DNA from 2 places in the Paenibacillus sp. FSL K6-1096 genome. Region 1 is predicted to be linked to the other one. Evidence: riboswitches for the same ligand, from Rfam matches in the RefSeq annotation. Region 1 holds a riboswitch; the other holds the start of a gene.
What was found. Region 1 has a riboswitch for cobalamin ahead of MHI24_RS25035 (energy-coupling factor ABC transporter permease). Riboswitches for the same ligand answer to the same signal wherever they lie in the genome.
Positions count from the first base shown of each region.

Region 2: another riboswitch for cobalamin. It lies ahead of MHI24_RS21190 (S-layer homology domain-containing protein); the one in region 1 lies ahead of MHI24_RS25035 (energy-coupling factor ABC transporter permease).

Region 1 is NZ_CP150274.1:5,660,005-5,668,060, forward strand. Features, by position in the region: gene MHI24_RS25005 (arsenate reductase family protein) at 1-264, shown strand, start outside; gene MHI24_RS25010 (5'-3' exonuclease H3TH domain-containing protein) at 311-1,252, shown strand; gene MHI24_RS25015 (peptide deformylase) at 1,372-1,785, opposite strand; gene MHI24_RS25020 (alpha-N-arabinofuranosidase) at 1,974-3,467, shown strand; gene MHI24_RS25025 (DUF6171 family protein) at 3,478-3,753, shown strand; gene MHI24_RS25030 (helix-turn-helix domain-containing protein) at 4,019-4,936, opposite strand; cobalamin riboswitch at 5,079-5,273, shown strand; gene MHI24_RS25035 (energy-coupling factor ABC transporter permease) at 5,535-6,299, shown strand; gene MHI24_RS25040 (energy-coupling factor ABC transporter substrate-binding protein) at 6,299-6,592, shown strand; gene cbiQ (cobalt ECF transporter T component CbiQ) at 6,589-7,380, shown strand; gene MHI24_RS25050 (ABC transporter ATP-binding protein) at 7,400-8,056, shown strand, end outside.
Region 2 is NZ_CP150274.1:4,798,827-4,806,882, forward strand. Features, by position in the region: gene MHI24_RS21170 (hypothetical protein) at 1-327, shown strand, start outside; gene MHI24_RS21175 (hypothetical protein) at 324-3,569, shown strand; gene MHI24_RS21180 (IS4 family transposase) at 4,108-5,211, opposite strand; gene MHI24_RS21185 (hypothetical protein) at 5,465-5,617, shown strand; cobalamin riboswitch at 5,736-5,915, shown strand; gene MHI24_RS21190 (S-layer homology domain-containing protein) at 6,111-8,056, shown strand, end outside.

The DNA.
Region 1 (8,056 bases):
GCCGAGCAGCCCCCTACAGTGGAGGAGCTGCGCGAGCTGGTGAAGCATAGCGGGCTGCCGCTGAAGAAGTTTTTTAATACGAGCGGTGAGGTCTATAGAGAGCTTGGTCTGAAGGATAAACTGGCGGACCTCAGCGAGGACGAGCAGCTTGCGCTGCTGTCCGGGAACGGGATGCTGATCAAGCGTCCGGTCGTCAGCGACGGCAAGCAGGTTACGGTTGGTTTTCAGGCCGGACAGTATGACGAAGTATGGGGCCGCGCTTAAGGCGAGCCTTCGCAACATTATATATGAATGACAAGGAGAGGTTCACATGAGCACAGGTACAGAAACGAAGAGCCGGGTTATGATTGTCGATGGAATGGCTCTGCTGTTCCGGGCTTTTTATGCTACCTCTTATGGAGGATATATCCGCAAGACCCGCGACGGGCTGCCGACGAATGCGGTGTACGGCTTCTTGCAGTATTTCTTCGATGCGGTCAGCACATTCGAGCCTACACATGTCGTCTGCTGCTGGGATATGGGCAAGGGCACCTTCCGCACGGAGAAGTATGACGGCTACAAATCGAACCGCATCGACGCGCCGCTGGAGCTGATTCCGCAGTTTGATCTGGTGAAGGAGGTCGTCGCCGAGCTGGGCGTTCCGAACATTGGACTTGCCGGGTATGAGGCAGATGACTGCATCGGCACCCTGGCGTCCTGCTACAGCGGGGAGTCGGAGGTGTATATTCTTACCGGCGACCACGATATGCTTCAGCTGGTGAATGACAGTGTTAAGGTCGTGATTATGAAAAAAGGCCGCTCCAACTACAAGGTCTACGACCCGGCTGAGCTGCTTGCGGAACGGGGGCTTACGCCTGCGCAGGTGATCGACCTGAAGGGCTTCATGGGCGATACCAGCGACAATTATCCCGGCGTGAAGGGGATCGGGGAGAAGACAGCCACGAAGCTGCTGACCGAATACGGTACAGTGGAAGGCGTGATCGAGAATCTTCACCTCCTGCCCAAGGGCGTCCGCGCTAAGATTGAAGCAGACCTCGATATGCTCCACCTTTCCCGCGAGCTGGCCGAGATCCGCTGTGATGTACCGGTCGTCTGTGAGCTGGCCGAATGTCTCTGGGCGCTGCAGCGGGATACGGCCGCACGCAAATTCCAGGAGCTGGAGTTCGGCAGCCTGCTGCATCTGATCGGCGGAATCGCCGAGACGCGGGATGACCGGGGCATCGTGCAGATTGAGCTTGGAGATCTAGGCTAAACCGTATAATTGGGCAAAAGAACCGGAAAACCCCCTGCGCAAAAGCTGCGTAAGGGGGTTTTGGCGTGGGCGCAGTTTGACGTAACCGTGCAGATCATAAACTGCGGGCTGCTCCCTTTTCAGATGATAATTCCGTCGCAATGATCGATCTCATGCTGGATGACCTGTGCGGCAAATCCGGTAAAGCTGTCCCGGTGCTTTTTGAAAGAATAGTCGTAATACTCTACTTCAATGTAGTCATAGCGCTTCGCCGGGCGTACGCCTTCAAGCGACAGGCAGCCTTCCTCCGTCTCGTAGGGGCGGGCGCGTTTGGTAATTACCGGATTAATCATGGGGATCGTCAGCTTCTGCTGGATACGGATGGCGATGATCCGTTTGTTGACGCCGATCATGTTCGCAGCCATGCCGACACAGCGGTCGGAGTTGGCGTTCAGGGTCTCAACCAGATCCCATAACACAAGCAGATCCTTTTCCGTTGCCGGTTCGGATTTTTGGCTGAGCAGCGTGATGTTTTTGTTAATAGGTTTAATCATCGTATTCTCCATTGTGTGTTGGTTTGGTGCGTTCATCATATCATTTTTGCCGGAGAAGAGTAAATGTGAAGGGGAGGTGTTCAGCGGAAGATAAGGATTGACGAACCGGAGGTTGCCTGACTATAATATTAATATAAGTATTAAATGATTAATAATTATATTAACTTAAAGAGGAGCGTTAACTTCCAATGGCAGAACGTATTGTACTGAACGCAGACATCCGCAAAGGTAAGATTGACCGCAACATCTACGGACATTTCGCTGAGCATCTGGGACGTTGTATCTATGAAGGCATCTGGGTCGGCGAAGATTCCCCTATTCCGAACACCAAGGGTATCCGTAACGACGTAGTGGAAGCGCTTAAGGAAATGAAGATTCCGGTATTGCGCTGGCCGGGCGGCTGCTTCGCTGATGAATATCACTGGAAAGACGGCATTGGCCCGAGCGAAGAGCGCAAACGGATGATCAACACCCACTGGGGCGGTGCAGTAGAGAACAACCACTTCGGTACGCATGAATTCATGCTGCTCTGCGAGATGCTGGGCTGCGAGCCGTATATCAACGGCAATGTCGGCAGCGGAACGGTACAGGAGATGTCCGAGTGGGTGGAATATCTGACCTTTAACGGAATCTCGCCGATGGCTGAGCTGCGTCAGAAGAACGGCCAGGAGGATGCCTGGAGCGTGAAGTATTTTGGCGTGGGGAATGAGAACTGGGGCTGCGGCGGTAACATGCGTCCTGAGTATTATGCCGACCTGTACCGCCAATATCAGACTTACGTGCGCAACTACGGGGACAACAAGATTCACCGGATCGCGTGCGGCGCGAATGCCGATGACTACAACTGGACTGAAGTGCTGATGCGTGAAGCCACCCGCTTCATGGATTCGATCACCCTGCACTACTACACGCTGCCTACATCCGACTGGAACCACAAGGGCGCAGCTACCGGCTTTGAAACCGGCGAGTATTTCAATACCTTGAAGAAGGCGCTGTTCATGGATGAGCTGGTGACCCGCCATATCGCCATTATGGACAAGTACGATCCTGAGAAAAGAGTCGGCCTGATCGTTGACGAGTGGGGCACCTGGTACGATGTTGAGCCGGGCACGAACCCTGGCTTCCTCTACCAGCAGAACACGATCCGCGACGCGCTGGTTGCCGGCCTGACCCTGAATATCTTCCACAAGCACAGCGACCGTGTGCGGATGGCGAACATTGCCCAGACCGTGAACGTGCTGCAGGCTGTCATTCTGACCGAAGGCGAGAAAATGCTTCTGACGCCAACCTACCATGTATTCAACATGTACAAGGTGCACCAGGATGCAGAACTGCTTGATCTGACGATCGACAGCCCGGTATACAGCTATGACGGTGTAGAGATTCCTGAAGTATCTGCATCCGCTTCTGTAACCGCAGAAGGCATAATCCATGTCAGCCTGTGCAACCTGAACCATGCGGCATCCGCAACCCTGCCATTGGAGCTGCGCGGACTGGCTGGCCAGGCTGAAGTTAGCGGGGCTACCCTGGCTGGAGCTTCTATCGATGCTCATAATACCTTTGAGCAGCCGGAAGCAGTAAAACCGCAAGCATTCAGTGCCTTCAAGCTTGAAGGGGATACACTGACGGTAGAGCTGCCTCCAATGTCGGTAACGGTTCTGGAAATCACTCCGAAGGCGTAAGGCACGCAGGATGACAACCACTTCAACCTGCAAGGGCTGCCGGGAGGAGTACAAAGTCACGGAAGCACAGATTGCCCGGATTCTGGCCTCCTCCATGTTCAATCCCGGCAATTCGGCTTCCGACGAGGTCTATGCCGAGCGGCTGGCGATCTGCGGGACCTGCCCGAAGCTGCAGGATGGCGTGACCTGCACGGCCTGCGGCTGTATCATCCCCGTAGTTGCCCGGCTGAAGGCCCGCAGCTGTCCGCTGCCGGGCGGCGGCAAGTGGCAGCCGGTGGCGGAATAACGGAGGCCGGGCGAAATAGATAGGCCGGAAGCCACTCTTGCCATAAGATAAGAGACGGATTGATCACCAAAAGCACCCCCAACCTGCACAATGCGGCGGTTGGGGGTGCTTTTTTTGCGTTGAGGAGGAGAGGGGGGAATGGGCTGGATGAGGAGGGAGGAGCACTAGTGCACCAGAATTCGGCATACGTACCCCTCAACTCTCATCCACCATATACTGACCTACCCAGCACAGGTTTTATCTCACGGCCTGCCTAACACATGCGCTACCCTTCCCCGCCATCCGTATAGAACAGCTCAAACACCAGATCCTCGTTGTAATTGCCGAAGCCTTTGCCGAACAGGGTAAGGCCGCCGATATGCACGGCGTCTTCTTCAACCGCGAGCCTGAAGGTCCATTGCTTGTTGCGGATGCCGACCTGGTCCAGCGTAACGTCCGAGAGCTTCTGTCCGTCCATGAACGTGCCGGCCGGCGTGATCCGCAGCTGCTTCAAAAGACCGTACTGGTTAGTAAGCGCCGGCCACCAGGCCGGGGTGTATTTGCCCGGACTGTCCCCGTAATCGCCGGGGCTTGTCCAGAAGCCGAGCGGCTGCCCGTTCAGGGTGAAGCTGATGTCGGAGGGCCAGTTGTTGTTGATCGAGGGCGCTTCCGAAGCAATCTCCATCGTGATGGCCAGCTCCTCCGGCTTCTGGCTGGACAGCAGGAAGTTCGGGATTTTGTACTCCACGAAGCCCTTGCCGAACCAGAGAATACCGGCATTCATCCGCTCCTGGTCCCAGAAATAACGGGGATCGTCGAAGTTGCCGATGACCCGCTCTGTCGTGGACAGTCCGCAGGTAGGCTCAATCTGGAAGTCGGAATAATGTCCGACCGGAATCTCTTTGCGGTGGGCTCTGCGCTGCTCGCGGGCCTGGCCGGGAAAAATAATCTCCGCCCGGTCGGCGGCGAGTGTGCAGATCTTCTGCAGGCCGCTTTTGCCGGGAGCCATATGGCTGCGGATCAGTCCGGCCGCTTCGAGCTTGCGCACATGCATCGTCATAATCGCGCTGCTGAGCTTCAGGGCTGCGGCCAGTTCCTTCACGTTCATCGGCTTATCGGACAACAGGCGCAGCATATGCAGGCGGACCGCACTGGATAAGGCTTCGTACACGGGCAGAGATTGTTCGGTTAAGTCTAGTTTCATAGGAGGCCTCCACGTTCAGCTTCAGGTTATATAGTTAATAATTATATTACTCATATGAACTTTCTACAAGCAAATCAGGACCGGAACCCGGCATTCCAATTTATATCACAGACAGGCTATATATGCTTCGCTATGATGTAGGGAGAATTAGCGCGAACAAGGTGCTCTAGCCGTAACCGGTAAGAGATAACAGGGAATCGGGTGCAACTCCCGAGCGGTCCCGCCACTGTAAGGAAGAGCTGAGCTTCATGAGGTCACTCGGGGAATCCCGGGGAAGACGAGGCCGTCAGCGCTTGTATTCCAAGCCAGGAGACCTACCTTGTATACGCACACCACGACTCTACGCGGATAGGAGCGGTGTACGGATAGGTTCAGAAGAAGAGGCGTTCTGCCCAGAAGAACCGGAGAAGTCTTGCTATTGAGCAAGAGCGGAATACGCAGAAGAGACGTTCAAGCCCGGGAGGGCAGAGCGGCGTTCTGCTTCCGTCCGGCTGAAGGCGGCACACGCTATCGGATTTGCCTGCGTACATGCACTCCCACTCTTATAGGGTGGGATTTTTTGTGGACTGAAATCTGATAAGAACCTGGAGGCTGACAAATGAAAAAACACAGAAATTGGAGCTTGGCGGCACTGGTGGCCGGATTCACCGTGTACTTTATGCTGAATGAGCCGGGGACTGCCCGGGCCATGCATATTATGGAAGGGTTCCTGCCGGTCGGCTGGGCCGTGTTCTGGTGGGCGGCGTTTATCCCGTTTTTTGTGCTCGGCATCATCAGGCTGCGGGCGATGACCCGCGAGAACCCGGAGCTGAAGCTGCTGCTGGGTCTGGCCGGAGCATTCACCTTCGTCCTCTCGGCACTCAAAATGCCCTCCGTCACCGGAAGCAGCTCCCATCCCACCGGCACCGGACTTGGCGCTGTGATGCTGGGGCCGCTGCCGATGGGCGTGCTCGGCTCGATTGTACTCCTGTTTCAGGCGCTGCTGCTGGCGCATGGCGGGATTACCACACTGGGAGCCAATGCGTTCTCGATGGCGGTGGCGGGTCCTTTTGCCGGATATGCCGTGTATAAGCTGATGATGAGGCTGCCCGACCGCGAGAAGCTGGCCTTGTTCTGTGCCGCAGCGGTGGCGGACCTGAGTACCTATGTGGTGACATCTTTTCAGCTTGCGGTGGCGTTTCCGGCGGCGGATGGCGGTGTGCTGGCGTCTTTTCTGAAATTCGGGGGAATCTTCGCCGTGACCCAGGTCCCGCTGGCGGTCAGCGAAGGGCTGCTGACGGTGCTGCTGTGGAACTGGCTGAAATCGTACAGCCCGAATGAGCTGTCGCTGCTGAAGCGCAAGGTGAACGGAGGTAGAGCCTAATGAGCAATAAATTGAAAAACGGGTTAATGCTGCTGGGCGTCGTCCTGCTAGTTGTTCTGCCGCTGCTGCTGGTCAATGGGGAGTTCGGCGGAGCCGACGATGCAGCCGAGGGCGTGATCACGGAGATGAATCCGGACTACAAGCCCTGGTTCAAGCCGCTGACGGAGCTGCCCGGGGAGACGGAGAGTATGCTGTTCGCGCTGCAGGCGGCGATTGGCGCCGGAGTCATCGGTTATACCGTGGGGCTGCTCAAGGGGAGACAGGGCGCGAAGAAGCAGATTGGCAGCAAGTGATCCGGCGGATTGATGCTCTCTCCTATAATAATGCGCTGAGGGCGTTGTCCCCCATGTGGAAAAGCGCGTTCGCAGCAGCCATGTTCCTGCTCGCTTATACCGTACATCCGCTGCTGCAGATAGCCATTACCCTGTGGATGATGCTCTGGTGTATACGGCAGGCGGGCATTCCTGTCCGTGCTTACGCAATGCTGTTCGGCACCGCACTGGTATTCTACGCCCTGAGTGTCCCGGCGCTGCTGCTGGAATTCGGCCATCCGGCCGCAGGCCAGGCTGGTATATTCCGGCTTCCGGGCCTGTCTCTGCCGGTATATATCACTGCGGCGGGCTTGCATAGAGCCTGGGAGCTGCTGACCCGAATCTCAGCCTGCATGAGCTGCTTCTTTTTCCTGATCTTCACTACACCGTTCAGTGAACTGCTCCAGGTGCTGCGCAGATTGCGCATGCCGCAGATTGTGCTGGAGCTGATGCTGATTATGTACCGTTTCCTGTTCCTGCTCTCGGATGCAGCACACGGGCTGATGCTGGCCCGGCGGCTGCGCGGCGGGAGCAGAGGGTATACGGCCAGGCTGCGGGAGACGGCGGCGATGGGGGGAGCGCTTTTTGGCAACACGATGCACCGGTATTACGGGTTGTCGCAGGGGCTGCTGGCCCGCGGATTCACGGAGGAGATTCTTCTGCCGCCTTATGCGGCGCAGCCGGTGCCCCGGCGGTATGCAGTGCAGGCGTATGCCGGTATAGCACTACTGCTGCTGGCCCAACTGTATCTGTGGCTCACATCATCTTAAAAGGAGTACGTAATGCGTCATGGACGAGGAATATAGTCTGGTATTGGACGGGGTAGTATTCCGTTACCCTGATACGAAGGAGCCTGCCTTGCAGGAATTGACCCTCTCCATTCCGCGTGGCCGCAGAACTGCGGTGCTGGGCCATAACGGCTCCGGCAAATCGACCTTGTTCCTCCATGCGGTGGGTATTCTGCGTCCGCAGAGCGGTACGGTCATGCAGGGCGGTAAGCCATTGTCCTACTCGAAAAAAGAGCTGGCCGCCCTGCGGCGGCGTGTAGGCCTGGTGTTCCAGGACCCGGAGCAGCAGCTGATCCTCAGCACACCGATGGAGGATGTGTCGTTCGGGCTGCGGGGGAGCGGGATGGATGAAGCGGCGATTGCACAGCGCTGCCGGAAGGTCATGGATCTGCTGAATTTAGCGGACCTCAGCGACAAGCCGATCCATCAGCTGAGTCTGGGCCAGAAAAAGCGCACGGCGCTGGCCGGAATCATGGCCATGGAGCCGGAGCTGATTCTGCTGGATGAGCCGACCTCCTATCTGGACCCGTTATCCGAGCAGCAGATGCTGGAGGGTCTCGAAGCGATCCATCAGAGAGGTGCAACGGTCGTTATGGCCACGCATGATATGGACCTGGCCTACCGGTGGGCGGATTGGGTCATTGTGCTGGACCGGGGA
Region 2 (8,056 bases), 860 kb from region 1:
CTCCACTCCCTCAAGGATGAGGACGGCGATTACATCAAATCCAACAGTAACGTGTTCAACAACTACGTGCACCGCAAAACGCTTAATCTGAATGAGTTCCACAATATCGACGGCGAAATCCGCCGCTTCATTGAGAAGGTGGACCGTCCGTTTAAGGATACGATGGATGTGTATTTTGAGAAGACCGCTTACTTTGCTGTGTCTGCGCTGGGCAGCAATCCGGTCAATCAGCGGATCGAGGGCGTGGTCAGTCCGATCCGGGTAGACGAGCCGTTCATCTGGCTGCTCTACAAGCTGAACTATATTGAGGGGAGCGACGGGCCGTGAACAGATTCTCAGGGTCCATGATCACCCAGCAGATGTATACCCGTGCGCGGCGCGGCGTGTACCGGGCGACAGAGGGATTCGATACGGTAGCGAAATCGGAGAGTCTCGACAACAATTTTGTCAAAAAAATTCTGCACCCCTTCTGCCTCTACGATGCCCCGGCTGAGCTTGCGGCACGCGGCGAGAAGGAGGAGGCGCTGTATCCGGCAGCGCTGCATCTGTTCCACACAGAGAGCAATGAGACGGTGATCGGGCAAGCCCGTTATGTGGCGGCGGATTTCACGGGACAGCGGAGCGCTTTTTTTGCCCATAATTTCGTGGTACCCGGGGTTCGCTCAGAGGAGATTGTCGAGAAGTATGGGGACTGGCTCCATGCCGGATTCGCGCAGCAGTATGATGGCGAGCCGGGTGGCACCCTGCCTGAGCTGGAAGCGATCCCGGTGGAAGAACGCGAAGCGTCTGCAGAACCGTTGACTGTGCTACGCCGCCTCGGATTCACGGAGGAGCTGTTCAAGGCACTGGTGCAGGCGGTGATGCTGTCCGTATCCGGCAAAAAGAAGCTCTATGTGGCGCTGGATGCGCCGGTCAGTGAGTTGTCGCAGCGTGCGGTAGAGCTGACGGAGGTCATCTATGCTTCGTTGCCGTATGACTTCCGCCGCAGGCTGGGAGTGATCACTTATGCGAAGGAGCCGCAGAGCCGGAAGTATATTCATCTGACTTTTGTGGAGAAGGGCTCGCTTCGTCCGGGAGACCGGAATATCGAGAAGGATTACCTCTTCGATATGGCGAACGGCCGGGTGCTGAATGCCGACTTCGGGGAGTCGCAGCAGATGTATGCCGATCTCGTCTGGAAGACGCTGGGGCAGCCTGGCGGCAGTCTCCGCGATTTCGCCAGATTTGCCGACACCCTGCTGCTGGGGGAGAGTACAGAGCGCAAGCTGTCGCTGGCCGTCTACAATGAGCTGGCGGTCTTTTATGAAATTGAGCAGGGCAATGAAGAGTTATATACAGAGAACAAAAACGCTGTCCTCGCCGGTCTGCTGTCCTATCTGAAGCCGGAGGGCAAGCTCGACTCGCGGGTGCGGCTGAATGATATGTTCCTGGAGCGGTTCGACCGAGAATATGACCTGATCCGCAAGCGGGGGATTCCGTCGCCGGAGATTCTGGAGCAGTTCAAGGAATATTTCATCCTGCCGGGCCATCATTACCGGGTGAAGATTATCGATTACTTCATTAACGGGATGCTGAACTGCCAGTCCGGGGAACGGGAGGATGTCCTGGCTGCGGCGTATGGCATTCTGGAGAGCGAGCCAGCCTTAAGTGAAGCCTTCTTCAAAAGAGTGCTGCCCCAGACCCTTTTCCGCCGGGCGCTGTTCGACCCGTACCTGGAATCCCGGCTGGCAGCGGCAAAAGGAACGGCGGATGTGCTCCGCATGGCCGCCCATTTCGGCCGCAGCCTGCCCGAGGTGCTGGAGCAGGCCTCAGTGCGGGATACGCTGAAGGATTATCTGCTGGAGAAGCTGCGGCAGGAGCCTGATCCGGTAGCAGCGGTGGCCGCTATTCATGATGCGGTCCAGGAGGCCGAGAAGCAGCGCCGCAGAGGCGGCGGCGTCCACCCGGATGCCCTGTCGCTGATGCAGGAGCTGGGCACTACGGCGGACCGCTTCCTGCTGAACCGTATCTCGCTGGACGAGCTGTCGATGGAGCAGCTATTGGAGATTTCCTTCTTGCGCTACCGGGATGCCTCGGATTGGCAGCCGCCGCTGGATGCGATTGCGAAGCGCAAGGCGAACGCCCTGCGCGCTGCGTACCGGTGGTTCGGGGAGGAGTCGCCGGACGAGGAGATTTTTGCCGGGCTGAGCCCCCGGGAGCTGGACGATGTGCAGCTGCTGGGCGCACGCTGGCTGAGAGAGGCGCGTAGTCTGGAGCCGTTCGACCGGCTGCCGCTGGCCTTCTATCACAGCAGTGAGCGTGAGGGCGGGCCGCTGGATTATGATTCGCTGCTGGATCTGGTGGTCCGCAAGGCCGGGAATGACAAGGAGACGGTCTACCGGTTCCTGGACTGGTCGCAGCATAGCTGGCTGTTCGCCAGCTCCGGCAAGAAGCTGTGGCCGAATTACCGGCGGGCGGTGCTGCGGTACTTCCTGAAGAGCGACCGCGAGGCGTTCAAGAACCGCGACTTCCGCAAAAGCTACATGGAGACAGCCACCCCTGCCATGCAAAGTGTCTACAATGAAGCCCGCGCCCAGCTGGCTTCGCCGCTGGCGCGGTGGGTCAGCCGCAGCCGATTTCAGATCCTGATCTCCGGCAGCGTCCTGATCATCCTCCTGATTACAGGCATGATCCTGATTAGCCAGCTTGGGGACCGCGGCGGGGATACCGCCGCACCGGCGGCCAGCCCCAGCCCGCTCCCGGTGGTGAGCGGAGATGTGGCGCCTGTATCTGTACGGCTTATCGGCGGTGCTGTAGGTGCTGATAAGGGTGATGCTGGCGACGGTAGTGGTACTGGTGAGGGTAGCGGTGTTGGTGAAGGCCAAGGCGGCGATGCTGGTGACGGTGGCAGTGCGGGGCAAGACGGCAACGGTGCTGGTGAGGGTAGCGAAGGCAACGGCGGTGCTAACGGCAAGGGCGGAGATGCTGGTGACAGCGGCGGCAGTTCAGGTGGCGGTAACGGCAGTGATGCTGGTGATGGTAGCGGCAGTGAAGGGAAGGGCGGCAGCGATGCTGGTGATGGCAGCGGCAGTGAAAGCAAGGGCGGCAGCGTCAAGCTGTTGTACAGCTTTGCGGCTGCGGCGGATTGCTCCGCCTTCAAGCCGGCGGAGATTGCGGTGGAGTCCGGCGGCGGCGAGACCGCCACGTACAAGGTCCAGGCAATGGTGAACCGTTGCCTGGTTGACCCGGGCGCCGGAGGGGATGACGGCGCGGGTGGTGATGTAGACGCCGGAGGGGATGACGGCGCTGGTGGTAAGGCCGGCGCTGGAACGAACGGCGGCGTGAACGGCGAGGCCGCCGCGTCTCCGGCAGCGGCGGGAGCCGCAGGCGCAGGCACACCGGCACGTCCGTACGAGGTGACGGTGGAGCTTGCGCCTGGGGCGGAGCTGGCGGCGGGTGATATGATCACCGCCGGCGGCTATTCGCTGAAGCTGGAGGCTGATCCGGGCATAGCCCCGGAAGCTACAGCTACAGCGGACCCCAGCGCGGAGCCGTCCGCTCCGGCAAGTCCGGAAGCGGGCGGGGAGTGAAGCCCGGGCAGTAAGCCGGGCTTAGGATTAGGGCAGGTTGTGTATGTGTATAAGGGCGGATGGCTAGGCAGAGCGCCTATAGCATCTGCCCTTTTTTGCATGGGAAGTTAAAAGTAACTACGGGCTTGTGCAATGTGCTGGCGCTGGGGTGCATGGGCGGAATGTAGTTGGAAAACCGATTACAATTGGCTGGCGTGGGGTGAGCGGGCGGAATGTAGTCGGATAACCGATCACAATTGGCTGGCGTCGGGTGAGCGGGCGGAATGTAGTTGGAAAACCGATCACAATTGGCTGGCGTGGGGTGAGCGGGCGGAATGTAGTTGGAAAACCGATTACAATTGGCTGGCGGGGTGGGCGTGGGCGGAATGTAGTTGGAAAACCGATTAAATTCGGCCAAGCGTGCGGCAACCAGTGTGAAGAGCTAACAAGGTCCGTTACAGGAAAGAAGAGGCTAATGTATTTTGTACATCAGATTTAAGGAAAATTGGCTCTGTAACATGTTCTGTTGTACTTCGTACACGCCTGTTGATTAGCTAAATTATGGGAATGTAAGATTATTAGTCAAAAAAGTAATCCATTCTACGGGTAATCGTTGCAGCGTAAATAAGCGGTCAAAATCGGCAAACGTTAGTTTGGCGCTCCAATGAACCACTGCATTTCCTTTGTCAAAGAGGAATTTCAATAACACATAAACCAGTAAAGCGGTATACAACTGTCCGTACACAGCATTGGGTGTGGTCCCAAATAAGGTTGGAATGTTTAAATGCTGCTTAATCCAGCGAAAAAACACTTCGATCTGCCACCGCTTCTTGTAAATTTCTGCAATCCGCTCAGCGGAGTGCCAGTGCAGATTCGTAGCAAGAATCACCGGGTTGCCTTGTGGGTCTCTTAGAATTACTACGCGAAAACGGTTCTTGGAAAGCCGTTGTCCTTTTCCTAATTGGCAGGTGAAATCTTGTTCGAGAGTTCCTGTGAAGGGTTCGCTTCGTATCCGGGCAACCGGGGACTGAAAGAGCGTGTTGTCCCGAAGCCGAATGACAAAGCATTGGTGCTGCTCCAGATACTCATCGAATCGTTTGTGACTGCCATACGCCCGATCGGCTACGATAATAAACCGTTTGTCGATCAGCTCGGGACAGCTTTTAAAATCATGGGAATTCCCTGTGGTCTCGGTCACCTTAAAGAGCCGGCCTTCATCGGCCACCACCGACACGTGTAATTTGATTCCTGCGCGTTCGCCTTTCAGCGGAGCCCAAGGAAGCCGTTCTTTCCCGACGGTAATTTTGGTGGAATCGACGAGAAGTAAGGCTTTGGGAATCCCTAAATGTCTTCGGGTCGAGCGATTACACAGATCAATCATGAGGTTCAGCAATTGCTTAAAAAGCTCGAAGGGAACATCTTTCGCTTTTTTGGAAAGCGTTGAATGGTCTACGGGTCTAAGGCCGCTGGAATCCATGCGTACTTCACCATCCCGATATCCCTCCCACTGCTGGAACGAAGCCTCCGCCAAGAATAAAAAGAGGTCATAGACGGTAAACTTTCTTGCTGTATCGACATATTCAAGTTCTTGAAGAAACGGTGAGAGTTTCTCTTCAGGAATCACTAATTGCAGAATGTTCGAGATTGAAGTAGACTTTTTCATGAGGTCGCCTCGTTTCGGATGTTTGTAGGGGTACAAACACTTTACCGAATGAGCGGCCTTTTTGCTACCTTTTTTTGGCTAATCAACAGGCCTGTACTTCGTACATCAGATTTTCCTAATTCAGCCCGTTTGATGGGAGTACGTTATAATCAATTGCACGAAATACAGCAGAATGCGCTATCGGCAGCTTTTACAGTCATTCTGTTGTACAGAATACAATCAGCACGTTATCCTTGAGGCGATGGCGATGGCGATGGCGATGGCGATGGCGATGGCGATGGCGATGGCGATGGCGATGGCGGTGGCAATGGCGGTGGCGGTGGTGCAGGCGGTGATGCAGGAGGAGGCGCAGGCGTATGAGGCATGGGAGTGTTCCGTCAGAGCAGCGGGGAGTGTCCGCGATTGATGCAGCTTGTCTATAGACATACACGGGAATAGTAGATATGATGGTCTGAGAATATTAAAATTTAAGAGCTTTGGAACAGGTGCAGATTGCCAGGAAACAGGCCGCTGTCGGCAAAAGACGGCAAGGGCCGGATACGTGCGCAATCTGCTTAAAAGGGAAGACCGGTGTAATTCCGGCGCGGTCCCGCCACTGTAAATGCCAGCGACTCCCGGGAAGCCACTGTCTGCGTAGCGGATGGGAAGGCGGGAGAAGTGATGAAGCATCAGCCAGGAGACCTGCCTGTTTCGCCTATGTTTCGATTCTTCGGGGGTAAGAATGCAGAAGCAGATACCGGTCCTAACAAAGGCTGCATATGAGAGAGTTGCTCATTACAGCCGCATCTATGGTATTCTTCCCCGGCCGCCCTGCATAGGGCGGTCTTTACGTTGCCGCCGCAGCTGTATCTGCGGAGGAAGCAGGCTTCATCCATTCTATTTCAGGAAAGAGGTTAGCTATGAAGAACCATCATCAATCTTCCAGATTCATGCGGCTGGTACTGGCCGCCGTTATGCTGTTCACGCTGCTGGGAACGGCTGCGGCTCCGGCCGGAGCGGCTTCGGCCCAGACGGATGCTGCCGCAGCACCAGCTTCTGCACAGTCCGCCGGACTGGCAGCCAGCGTCACCAGTGCAGTCTATGCCACTGCGGAGCTTGTACTTAAGAACGGAGTCCAGTCGGACTGGCAGGCGATCGGGCTGGCGCAAGCAGGCTACAAGGTGCCGGCGAGCTATTTGAAGGCGCTTGAGGACAAGGTTGCTGCGGCGAAGGGTGTTTTTGGCCGAGCTACGGACTATGCGCGGATTACGCTTGCTGTGAAGGCGCTGGGCGGCGATCCGGCGAATGTGGCCGGCTACAATCTGATCGAGAAGCTCTACAATCATGATGGAATCGCCGGGCAGACGCTGAACAATGCCGTGTATGCACTGCTTGCGCTGGATTCGGGAAGCTACAGCATCCCGGCAACGGCGAAGTGGACACCGGCCAAGCTGCTGGCTGAGATTCTGGCTAAGCAGAACACGGACGGCGGCTTTACCTTGACCACGGGTGCAAGTGATCCCGATATGACCGCGATGGTACTGACGGCACTGGCCGCGCACAAGAATGAGCCGGCTGTGAATACGGCCGGACAGCGGGCGGCAGCGTGGCTGGCGAAGGCACAGGACAAGAACGGCGGCTACGGCGACAGCAGCGAGAGTGTCGCGCAGGCGATTATCGGCCTGTCGTCCTTCGGCATTGATCCGGCCGGAGCAGAGTACACCAAAGGCCAGGTCAACCTGGTCAGCAAGCTGCTGAGCTTCAGCGCAGCCGGCGGCGGGTTCGCCCACACCGCAGGCGGCAGCTACAATGCGCTGTCTACGGAGCAGGCGCTTGAGGCGCTGGCAGCGTACCAGCTGTTTGGTGCCGGAGGCAAGCTGTTTGATCTGAGCAATGCAGCTGTCAAGAATCCTCAGGTTACCGTATCGGTTACAATAGAAGGTCCTAATGCAACCCTGGCGGAAGGCAGCGTATACGCCGGCAATGTGCTGAAGGCACTGGAGAAGACGGCTGCGGCCAAGGGCGTGTCCCTGGTTAATGAAGCAGGTAATTATGTGACCGGCATCGGCGGCGTGAACGCGGGAACCTATGGCGGATACGATGGCTGGATGTATGTGGTGTCGCGCGGCGGGGAATGGATTTATCCGAGCGTCGGCATGGGCGATTTTGCGCTGGAGGAGAACGACCGGGTTGTGGTCTATTACGGCGGGGATAACACGCAGGTGGTAGACTCTGTGATTCTTACTCCTGCACAGCCGCAGCCGGGACAAGAGCTTACGCTCAAAATCACCCAAAAAACCTGGGTCTGGAATCAAGCCACCTCCACCTCTGATCCGGTCAGCTCACCAGCGGCAGGGGTGCAGGTAACAATCGGCGGAAAGACAGTGGCAACCAATGATGCGGGGGTAGCGGTCATTGCCGGAGGCCTGCCTGCGAATAAATATACCCTGGTCATTACGGGGTATCTGAAGGACAAGACTCCTGCGATTGTGCGCCATACCGTGCCGGTGACGGTGGCATCTGCGGAGGCTGACCGTCCGAAGTTCAGCGATGTGAAGTCGATCTCGCCATGGGCGCTGGAGTCCGTATACAAGGCGTATGACCGCAAGCTGATGAATGGTGTAAGCGGCAAAGAGCTGGTGTTTGCACCGAAGCAGAACCTTACCCGGGCGGAGCTGGCAGCACTGCTGCTGAGACTGACCGGACAAGAGCCGTCAGCGGCTACTTCTGCTCAAGCTTTCAGTGATGTGAAGCCGGATGCATGGTATTATGGAACAGTGAACAAAGCGAAGGAACTGGGCATCATCAGCGGAGTGAACAGCACGACCTTCAAGCCGGACGGTCTGGTAACCCGCCAGGATATGGC